Regions from separate parts of the Sodalis sp. RH21 genome, predicted to be linked through region 3. Evidence: predicted binding sites of a transcription regulator. Region 3 holds the regulator's gene; each other region holds the start of a gene.
What was found. The regulator Fur, encoded in region 3, represses iron uptake genes when iron is present. The targets are predictions, from matches to a motif close to ATAATAATGAGAACNACTATCAA.
Positions count from the first base shown of each region.

Region 1: the regulator Fur is predicted to act here: its motif matches at 1,801-1,823, upstream of ygiD (4,5-DOPA dioxygenase extradiol).
Region 2: the regulator Fur is predicted to act here: its motif matches at 2,204-2,226, upstream of fepD (Fe(3+)-siderophore ABC transporter permease).

Region 1 is NZ_CP178732.1:435,825-439,105, reverse strand. Features, by position in the region: gene ACL2XP_RS02095 (glutathionylspermidine synthase family protein) at 1-883, shown strand, start outside; gene ygiD (4,5-DOPA dioxygenase extradiol) at 930-1,718, opposite strand; gene norR (nitric oxide reductase transcriptional regulator NorR) at 1,867-3,281, opposite strand, start outside.
Region 2 is NZ_CP178732.1:5,189,097-5,192,377, reverse strand. Features, by position in the region: gene ACL2XP_RS24005 (ATP-binding cassette domain-containing protein) at 1-201, opposite strand, end outside; gene fepG (iron-enterobactin ABC transporter permease) at 198-1,187, opposite strand; gene fepD (Fe(3+)-siderophore ABC transporter permease) at 1,184-2,176, opposite strand; gene fepB (Fe2+-enterobactin ABC transporter substrate-binding protein) at 2,325-3,281, opposite strand, start outside.
Region 3 is NZ_CP178732.1:4,201,384-4,204,664, forward strand. Features, by position in the region: gene ybfE (LexA regulated protein) at 1-120, shown strand, start outside; gene fldA (flavodoxin FldA) at 301-816, shown strand; gene fur (ferric iron uptake transcriptional regulator) at 1,144-1,614, shown strand; gene glnS (glutamine--tRNA ligase) at 1,707-3,281, opposite strand, start outside.

The DNA of each region.
Region 1 (3,281 bases), 2.2 Mb from region 3:
TCAGCCTTCGCTCTATTCCCGGCTGGATTTAGTCTATGACGGCCGCCAGCCGCCAAAGCTGCTGGAAAATAACGCCGATACGCCCACTTCCCTGTATGAAGCGGCTTTTTTCCAGTGGATCTGGCTGGAAGATCAGCTCAAAGCCGGCCAACTGCCGCCCGGAGCCGACCAATTCAACAGTTTGCAGGAAAAACTGATTGAACGCTTCCGGGAATTAAAAGACCAGCACGGTTTCAGCTCGCTGCATTTCGCCTGCTGCCAGGACACCATCGAAGACCGCGGCACGGTGCAGTATTTGCAAGACTGCGCGCTGGAAGCCGACCTGCCTAACGCGTTCCTGTTTATCGAAGAGATCGGCCTGGGTGAGCGGGGCCAGTTCACCGATACGGAAAACCAGGTTATCAGCAACCTGTTCAAGCTGTATCCGTGGGAATTCATGCTTAAGGAAATATTTTCCACCAAACTGGAAGACGCCGGCGTGCGCTGGCTGGAACCGGCCTGGAAAAGCATCATTTCCAACAAGGCGCTGCTGCCGATGCTATGGGAAATGTACCCGGGGCATCCCAATCTGCTGCCGGCCTATTTCGCCGAAGATAACCCGCCTCCCATGGATCGCTACGTGGTCAAGCCGCTTTTTTCCCGCGAAGGGGCCAATATCCGCATCGTGGAAAACGGCAAGGAAACCGCCCATGTGGACGGACCTTACGGCGAAGAGGGGACCATCGTGCAGGAGTTTTGCCCCCTGCCGCGCTTTGGCGACAGCTACACCGTTATCGGCAGCTGGCTGGTTAACGATCAACCTTGCGGCCTCAGCATCCGCGAAGATAAAGAAATGATCACGCAGGATCTGTCGCGTTTTTATCCGCATATTATCCTAGGCTGACGCCGGCGTTCACGCGGCGGCGCCCTGAACCGCTGCGTGAAGATTGCTACCCCACCTGCACCGACATCATACTCAGCGATCCCATCACAATGCCGTCCGCGGGTATTGAAATCGGTTCGCGTCCATCCCAGGCTCCCAGGACGTACAGCAGCGGCAGGTAATGCTCGGTGGTGGGATTGGACAGCGCCGCGCCTTCATGCTGCATAAAATTCACCAGCGGATGGGCGCCGGCTTCGCCGCGCCAGGCGATATTATCACGTACAAATTGATTGAATGACTCGGCCCAAGGATAAGGCGCCGGGTCGCCCTGCCAGCGCACCATGCGTAAATTATGCACCACGTTGCCGCTGGCTATAATCATTACGCCCTGGTCGCGCAGCGCCGCCAGTTGTTGTCCCAATTGATAATGATATTCCGGCGGCCGGGTACCGTCGATGCTGAGCTGCACCATGGGAATATCCGCCTCCGGATACATTTTCTTCACCACGCCCCACGAGCCGTGATCAAAACCCCACTCTGACAAATCCGCGGTTACCGCAATCGGCAGCAGCAGTTCCTGGATGGTTTTCGCCAGTTCGGGGGAGCCCGGCGCCGGATAGCGCACATCAAACAGCGCCTGCGGAAAACCGCCGAAATCATGGATAGTGCGCGGGTTTTCCATCGCGGTAACCGCGGTGCCGCGGGTGTACCAATGCGCGGACACCGCCAGGATGGCGCGAGGACGGGGCAGGGTTTGCCCAAGCCGTTCCCAGGTTTGGGTAAAGTCATTATCTTCCAGCACATTCATCGGACTGCCGTGTCCAAGAAACAGTGCGGGCATACGGGGTTCGCTCATGTTGGTTCCTTATTCATCATCTTGCCGCGCCAGGCGCATCTTGATGATTACGTTACGCCAAGCGGGCAATAAATAAACTCGGATAAGCATGATAATGATATTCAATTAATTTGAACTAAAATTCTATGCAAACGATAAATTAAAATAGCTACTTAAGCCCCAGCCGCCGGGCCAGGCGGTGCAGATTGCCAGGGTTAACGGCTAAGGCGCGGGCGCAAGCGGACCAGTTATCGCCGCAGCGCGCCAGCGTCAGGCGAATCAGCCGGCGCTGGTACTCATCGGTACCGTGCCGCAGCGTGGCCGGTTCCACGGCATCCTCCGGCGGCTGGACCGGACGGATGCCCTGCCCCGCGGTCTCCAGGCTGAAATTATCCGGCTGCAGCAATATTTCGCCATTGCCCTGGCCCGCGCGCGCCAATATCGCGGCGCGATAAATCGCGTGCTCAAGCTCGCGCACATTGCCCGGCCAATGGCTTGCCGACAGCAGCGCCAGGGTGGCTGGAGCGAGCGCCACCCGCCCCAATCCCAGGCGGGCGCGGCTGCGTTCGCAAAAGAAGCCGGCCAAAAGCGCGATATCACCTCCGCGCTCGCGCAAGGGCGGCACATGAATAGGGAAGACGCTCAGGCGGTGAAACAAATCGGCGCGAAACTGCCCGTCCAATACCGCATCTTTTAGTACCCGGTTAGTGGCGGCCAGAACGCGCACATTCACCCTTAGGCTTTGGTCATCGCCCACCCGCTGCAAATCGCCATATTGCAGTACCCGCAATAATTTCGCCTGCAATGTCAGGGATAACTCACCGATTTCATCCAGGAACAACGTGCCATTATCCGCCAGTTCAAATTTGCCGATGCGATGGTGAATGGCCCCGGTAAACGCCCCTTTGACGTGGCCGAATAACTCGCTCTCCGCCACCGACTCCGGCAGCGCCGCACAGTTAAGATAAACCAGCGGATTGGCCGCCCGGGGAGATTTTTGATGGATGGCGCGCGCCACCAGCTCTTTACCCACGCCGGTTTCACCGGTGATCAGCACATTCAGATCGGAATTGGCGACGATATCGATCTCTTTTTTCAACTGCGCCATCCCTGCGGACAGGCCGATCATTTCGTCCTCATCATCGGTATCGGGCCGGCGATTAGCGGGCGCCGGAGTGGGTTCCTGCCTTTCCAGCCGCTCCACCAGCAGGGCGTTGCCCAGCGCCGTCGACGAAAGCGCTCCCACCAGGCGCAACTCTTCGTCGCTGAAATGATCGAGCTGATGCGGGTCCATGCCGTCAATGGTCAGCGCGCCGATCAGGTTTTGATTGGCAAACAGCGGCAGGCCGATGCAGGCATGTACTTTAAATGTCTCATGACCGGGAATCAGCCCGTCGTAGGGATCGGGCAATTGGCTATCCGCCGGAAAACGCACGACGTCCCCGGCGCGGGCAATGGCCTCCAGCCGAGGATGTTCGGCCAGCCGGAAGCGGCGCCCCAGCACGTCGGGAGACAGCCCGGCGATCGCCAGCGGGCGGAACAGCTGCTGCTCATAGCTCAACAGCGCGCAGGCATCGCAATCCA
Region 2 (3,281 bases), 990 kb from region 3:
TACCGTGCCGTCGGTGGGCCGCATCAGGCGGCTCAGGGTGCGCAGCAAGGTGGATTTGCCGCAGGCGTTGGGCCCGATAATCACCGTCAGCTCGCCGTCGGGAATGGTGATGGACAAGTCGCGGGCAATAATTTTTTTATCATAGGCCAGGGTAAGATGCTCGCCCCGCAGTCGGGCGGGGGGAAGGGAGTGAACGCTCATTTTTTTTGCGATTCCCGGATTAATAGACCTATCAGGTAGATACCGCCGATACTGACGGTAATCACCCCGACGGGCAGTTGATAAGGGATAAACAGGCGCTGCGCGGCCAGATCCGCCGCCAGCAGCAGCAGCGATCCGGTCAGGGCGGCCAGGGGGATTGCCTGCGCGCCGGTGCCGCCCAGCCTGCGTGAGATTTGCGGCGCCACCAGGGCGACAAACGATATCGGCCCCGCCGCGGCGGTGGCGGCGGCGGTCAGCGCCACGCCCGCCAGCATCAGGTACAGGCGCGATCGCTCCACCGTCACGCCGAGGGCGCAGGCGGTATCGTCGCCCATTTCCAGCAGGCGCATCCGGCGCGCCAATGCCAGCGCCAGCAGCAGCGCCGCCGTAATTACGCCGGCCGCCGGCAGGCTCTTCGCCCAGGTAATGCCGTTAAGCGAGCCGGCGCTCCATAACCCGGCGGTCAGCGCCGATTCCAGGGAGGCGCTTACCACCAGCCAGGTATTAAACGACATCAGCAGGGCGCGCACGGCGATACCGACGATAATCAGCCGGAAAGTTTGTACGCCGTTGCGCCAGGCCAGGAGATAGACCAGGGCGGCGGTAAGCAGTCCGCCGGCCATCGCGGCGCCCGAGATGGCCAGATAGCTGCTGTTGAACACCACTATGGCGATCAATACCCCGCTATAGGCGCCGATATTAAATCCTATCACGTCCGGGCTGCCCAGGGGGTTGCGCAGCAGGGACTGGAAAATCGCCCCGCTGGCGCCCAGGGCCGCCCCCAGCAGCAAGGCCACCGCCACGCGCGGTAATCGCCACTGCGTTACGATGGTCTGGATATTGCGCGGGGCCGCCCCGCGCAGGGCATCCACCACTTGCCCGGCGCTTAACGACAGCGAGCCGGTACCCAAGGCCCAAATCGCCAGCAGCACGCAGCCGGCCAGCAGCAGGGCGCCGGCAATCCAGGGACGGGCGTACCGGGTCATAAACGGGCCACCGCGCGGTGATAACGCACCAGCGCGATAAGCACCGGCGCACCGATAAATGCGGTCACTATCGACACCCGCAGCTCCCCCGGCACGATCAGCCGTCCGATAATATCGCTGCTTAACAGCAATACCGGCGTCAGTAGTAAGATCCAGGGCAGTAGTCTTTGATGGTCCGGACCCGCCAGCCGGCGCGCCACATGGGGCATCATCAGCCCGATGAAGGCGATAGGCCCCACCAGGGCGGTGGCCCCGCCGCACAATAGGGTAACGGCCGCCACCCCGAGCAATTGGGTCGTACCGACCCGCGATCCCAGGGCGGTGGCCAGATCGCTGCCCATGCCCAGATTGTTTAACGACCGGGCCAGGGACAGGGCCAGCAGGGCGCCCAGGACGATAAACGGCGCAACCGCCTTAATGGCCGCCATGCTGCGGATATCCAGGGTGCCGGTCTGCCAGAAACGCAACTGATCGTAGACCAGCGGATTAAGCAGCGAGATGCCGGAAGCCATGCCCTCCAGCACCGCGCCCAGCGCCACGCCCGCCAGGGTCAGGCGGATGGGGTTTAACCGTCCGCCCCCCGCCGCGCCGATAAGCGACACCAGCAGGGTGGCCAGCAGCGCGCCGGCAAAGGCAAACCAGAGATAATCATCCACCGCGCCGGCGCCGAAAAACGTGATCCCCACCACCACCGCGAAGGCCGCGCCGGCGTTCACCCCTAAAATACCGGGGTCGGCCAGCGGATTGCGGGTCAGGGTTTGCATCAGCGCGCCGGATAATCCCAGGGCGACCCCGGCCAACAGACCGGCGAGGGTGCGGGGCAGGCGGCCATGCAGCACGATAACGCAATCGGCGCTGACGCACTGGCCGCCCAGCGCGGCCAATACGGTATCGGCGGGTAGCGTTTTGGCGCCGATAAACAGACTGGCGACCATGACCAGCGCCAGCAGCAGACCAGCTAACAGTAATCCCGGGAGTTGGCGCGTCATAAAGAAAAACCACAAACAGATATGATAACGATTGTTGTTATCATTATTAATTAAAGGATTGGAGATTACCATGAATGGCGCGCTTTAGGCAGCGCGGCGGTATGCCGTTCCGCCAGCGACTGCGCCATGCTTGATATGCGTCAAAAAATCAGGGACGGGCAAACTGCTGTTCCAGGCGCGTCAACAGATTGCCGGCGCTGTAATAATCCAGCCGGAAGGTATCGCCGCCCAAAGCATAGACCCGCTGCTGCCGCACCGCCGGCAGATGGGCCAGAAAGGGGTTGGCCAGCAGGGCCCGGACATCGGCTTCGCCGCCGGCGAACAGCAGGAAGGTTTGCCCGTTCAGCCCGCTGGCCAGATTTTCGCCGCCGAGCTGGAGGATATCCTTGCGCTGGCCCATGCTGTGGCTTTCACCCAACGCGGCGGGGGGCGTGGCCAGGATAAAGCCCAGTTCTTGCAGCAATTGCCCTTGCGGGGACGCGGCGGTCCACAGGTTGGCCGCCTTGCCGTCTTGATGATAAACCAGCGCCGAGACCGGCTGTGGCGGCAACGCGAGCCGCGATTTTAACTGCTGTTCGCGCCGGTCGAATTGATCGATAACCTGCGCTGCCTCGGTTTCCCTGCCTGTGGCCTGGCCTAACTGCAGCGCCAGTTGCTGCCAGCTTTTATCGTCATAATTCACCACCAGCGTGGGCGCTATCGCCGCGAGGCGATCGTACAGGGGCAGGGCCGAATCGCCGCCGGTGGCGGCGATCACGATCAGATCGGGGTTCTCCCCGGCGATGGCTTCCGCGTCAGGCTCGCCGATATACAGCCGTTTTACCCCTTGCGCCCTGGCCACCTCGCCCCATTGCCGCAAAAACCCCTGGTCGTCTGCGACCCGGTTGTTGGGCGTGGTGGCGCCGCTGGCAATCACCGGCGCGCCGATGGCCAACAGGGTGCCGGTGACGGTAACGCTGGTGGAGACGATGCGCCGCGGCGGCTGTTCCAACGTCAGGCTGCCGCCGTTCAGGCTGGCGATTTGCCGCGGCCAGGTGGCCGTGGCGGCGTGGCTTAGCGCGCTGCAAAGCAGCAGCAGAACGGACAGGACGGGGAGGGACAGAAC
Region 3 (3,281 bases):
GCGGTGGACGCGTTAAACGAACTGGCGGAGCGGCAAAATCTGTCGCGCAGCGAACTGATAGAATTGATTTTACTGGCCGAGCTGGAGCGGCAGCAAAATGCGGCCAAGGGGGGGCAATGACCCCATAGCACCCTTACGCCGCCGGCTGATTCAAGGCTTGCGGCCGCGGGGAGTCTGAATTTGAGACAAAACCCCGGCGGAACGAGTTTCTCCCGCTGTTATGGTCTGCTATTATTGCCCCAGAACCCGAACGAACCGATTGCAGAACATATCCTTAATATTTAAGAGGTTTTCAAATTCATGGCAACTGTAGGCATTTTTTTTGGCAGTGATACCGGCAATACCGAAAATATTGCCAAAATGATCCAAAAGCAACTTGGCGCGGATGTTGCCGAAGTTCATGACATTGCCAAAAGCAGTAAAGAAGACCTGGCGCAGTTCAATACTCTGCTACTGGGTATCCCGACGTGGTATTATGGCGAAGCGCAATGTGATTGGGATGACTTTTTCCCTACCCTGGAAGAGATTGATTTCACTGGCAAAACCGTGGCCCTGTTCGGCTGTGGCGACCAGGAGGATTACGCGGAATATTTTTGTGACGCCATGGGCACCATCCGCGATATCATCGAACCGAACGGCGCGACCATTATCGGCCATTGGCCTACCGCCGGTTACCATTTCGAAGCCTCGAAAGGGCTGGCCGACGACAATCATTTCATCGGCCTGGCCATCGATGAAGATCGCCAACCTGAACTGACCAATGCTCGGGTCGACGGCTGGGTAAAACAGATCAGCGCCGAGCTGAACCTGGGCTGATTCACCGGCTGCCCCGGCAACCACCACGGGCCGTCAGCCGTTATGGCGGCCCGTCGGCCTTGCCGATAAGTTATTCCTGTCGAATTAATAGATACAAGTTTTTAACTTTTAGCCACAAAGCGGTACAATAGCGCAGCGGTTTCACCCTTTTGGTCAAAATGTTGCAGAATGTGCCCTACGAAAAGGGCTATAGTTGTTAACAGGGTGCGGTTTTCATTTTGGACAGGCAGTCCTATAATGAGACGGCGTCACATTTTTCGGGCCGACCGATGTTATAGGCTACATTTGCCTACAATCAGATTTTCAAAGTAACAGGACTATACCCGCATGACTGACAATAATATTGCATTGAAGAAGGCCGGCCTGAAAGTCACCCTTCCCAGACTGAAGATTCTGGAAGTGTTGCAAGATCCGGAATGCCATCACGTCAGTGCGGAGGATCTCTACAAAAAACTGATCGATATGGGCGAGGAGATCGGTTTAGCCACCGTGTACCGGGTACTGAACCAGTTTGACGATGCCGGCATCGTCACCCGCCATAATTTCGAAGGCGGCAAATCGGTTTTTGAACTGACCCAGCAGTATCATCACGATCATCTGATCTGCCTGGATTGCGGCAAAGTGATTGAGTTTCGCGATGAATTTATCGAAGCGCGCCAGCGCGATATCGCCAAAAAACACAATATCAAACTTACCAACCACAGTTTATATCTTTACGGACATTGTGAAGTCGGCAACTGCCGTGAAGACGAAACCCTGCACGACCATAGCGATATGCTTAACGGCGTGAAGGAATAACCCGGGCGTTTCCACCGTAGCCACGTTCCCAGTGGCCAGGCATAAAAAAAACGCTGCCGAAGCAGCGTTGATATCAATTCGCGGCGGCGTCCTCAGACGGCGGTTTTGGTCCAGGTGTCCCGCAGGCCGACGGTGCGGTTAAACACCGGTTTTTCCCGGCTGAAGTAGCGGGTGTCGGCGCAGAAGTAACCTTCGCGTTCAAATTGGAACGGATGGCCGATCTGGGCGTCCAGCACGCTTGCCTCCACGATACCTTGCTTGATCACCAGCGATTCCGGATTAAGCGCCGACAGAAAATCTTCCGCCGCGGCGGGATTCGCCTCGCTGAACAAACGATCGTATAAGCGGAACTCCGCGGCGACGCCGCGGGTAGCCGATACCCAATGGATAACCCCTTTCACCTTGCGCCCATCCGCCGGATCTTTACTTAACGTGTCCGGATCATAAGTGCAATACAAAGCGGTGATTTCACCCTCTTCATCTTTTTGCACGCGTTCGGCCTTGATCACATAGGCATTGCGCAGCCGTACTTCTTTGCCCAGCACCAGCCGCTTGTACTGCTTATTGGCTTCCTCGCGAAAATCCGCCCGATCGATATAAATCTCGCGGCCAAACGCCACCTGGCGATGACCCATTTCCGGTTTATTGGGATGGGTTGGCATGGTCACGGTCTCTTCGTGCCCGACGGGCAGATTTTCGATAATCACCTTGACCGGGTCGATAACCGCCATGGCGCGCGGGGCGCTTTCGTTCAAATCTTCGCGGATACAGGCTTCCAGAGCGGCGATTTCCACGTTGTTATCCTGCTTGGTCACGCCGATGCGACGGCAGAATTCGCGGATCGAGGCGGCGGTATATCCACGGCGGCGCAGGCCGGAAATAGTCGGCATGCGCGGGTCATCCCATCCCTCGACAATATTTTCCGCCACCAACTGGGTCAGCTTGCGCTTGGACATAATGGCGTATTCAAGATTCAGACGCGAAAACTCATATTGGCGCGGGTGGCAGCCAATACTGATGTTATCCAGCACCCAATCATATAAGCGGCGGTTATCCTGGAACTCCAGGGTGCACAGCGAATGGGTAATCCCTTCCAGGGCATCGGAGATGCAGTGGGTAAAATCATACATCGGATAGATGCACCATTTGGTGCCGGTCTGGTGGTGTTCGGCGAACTTGATGCGGTACAGCACCGGGTCGCGCATTACCATAAAGGAGGACGCCATATCGATTTTGGCGCGCAGGCAGGCCGAACCTTCGGCAAACCCACCGTTGCGCATGATGGCGAACAGTGCCAGGTTGTCTTCCACCGGACGATCGCGGAACGGGCTGTTTCTGCCCGGCGAAGTCAGGTTGCCGCGATATTCGCGAATAGCGTCGGGGGACAGCTCGTCCACATAGGCCAGCCCTTTTTTGATCAGCTCCACGGCGTAGTCATGCAACTGGTCAAAATAATCCGATGAATAATGAATATCGCCGCTCCACTCGAACCCCAGCCACTTGACGTCCTGCTTGATCGAATCAACGAATTCGATATCTTCTTTCGCCGGATTGGTATCATCAAAACGCAGGTTGCACTGTCCCTGGTAATCCTGGGCGATGCCGAAATTCAGGCAAATGGACTTTGCATGACCGATATGCAAATAGCCGTTAGGCTCCGGCGGAAA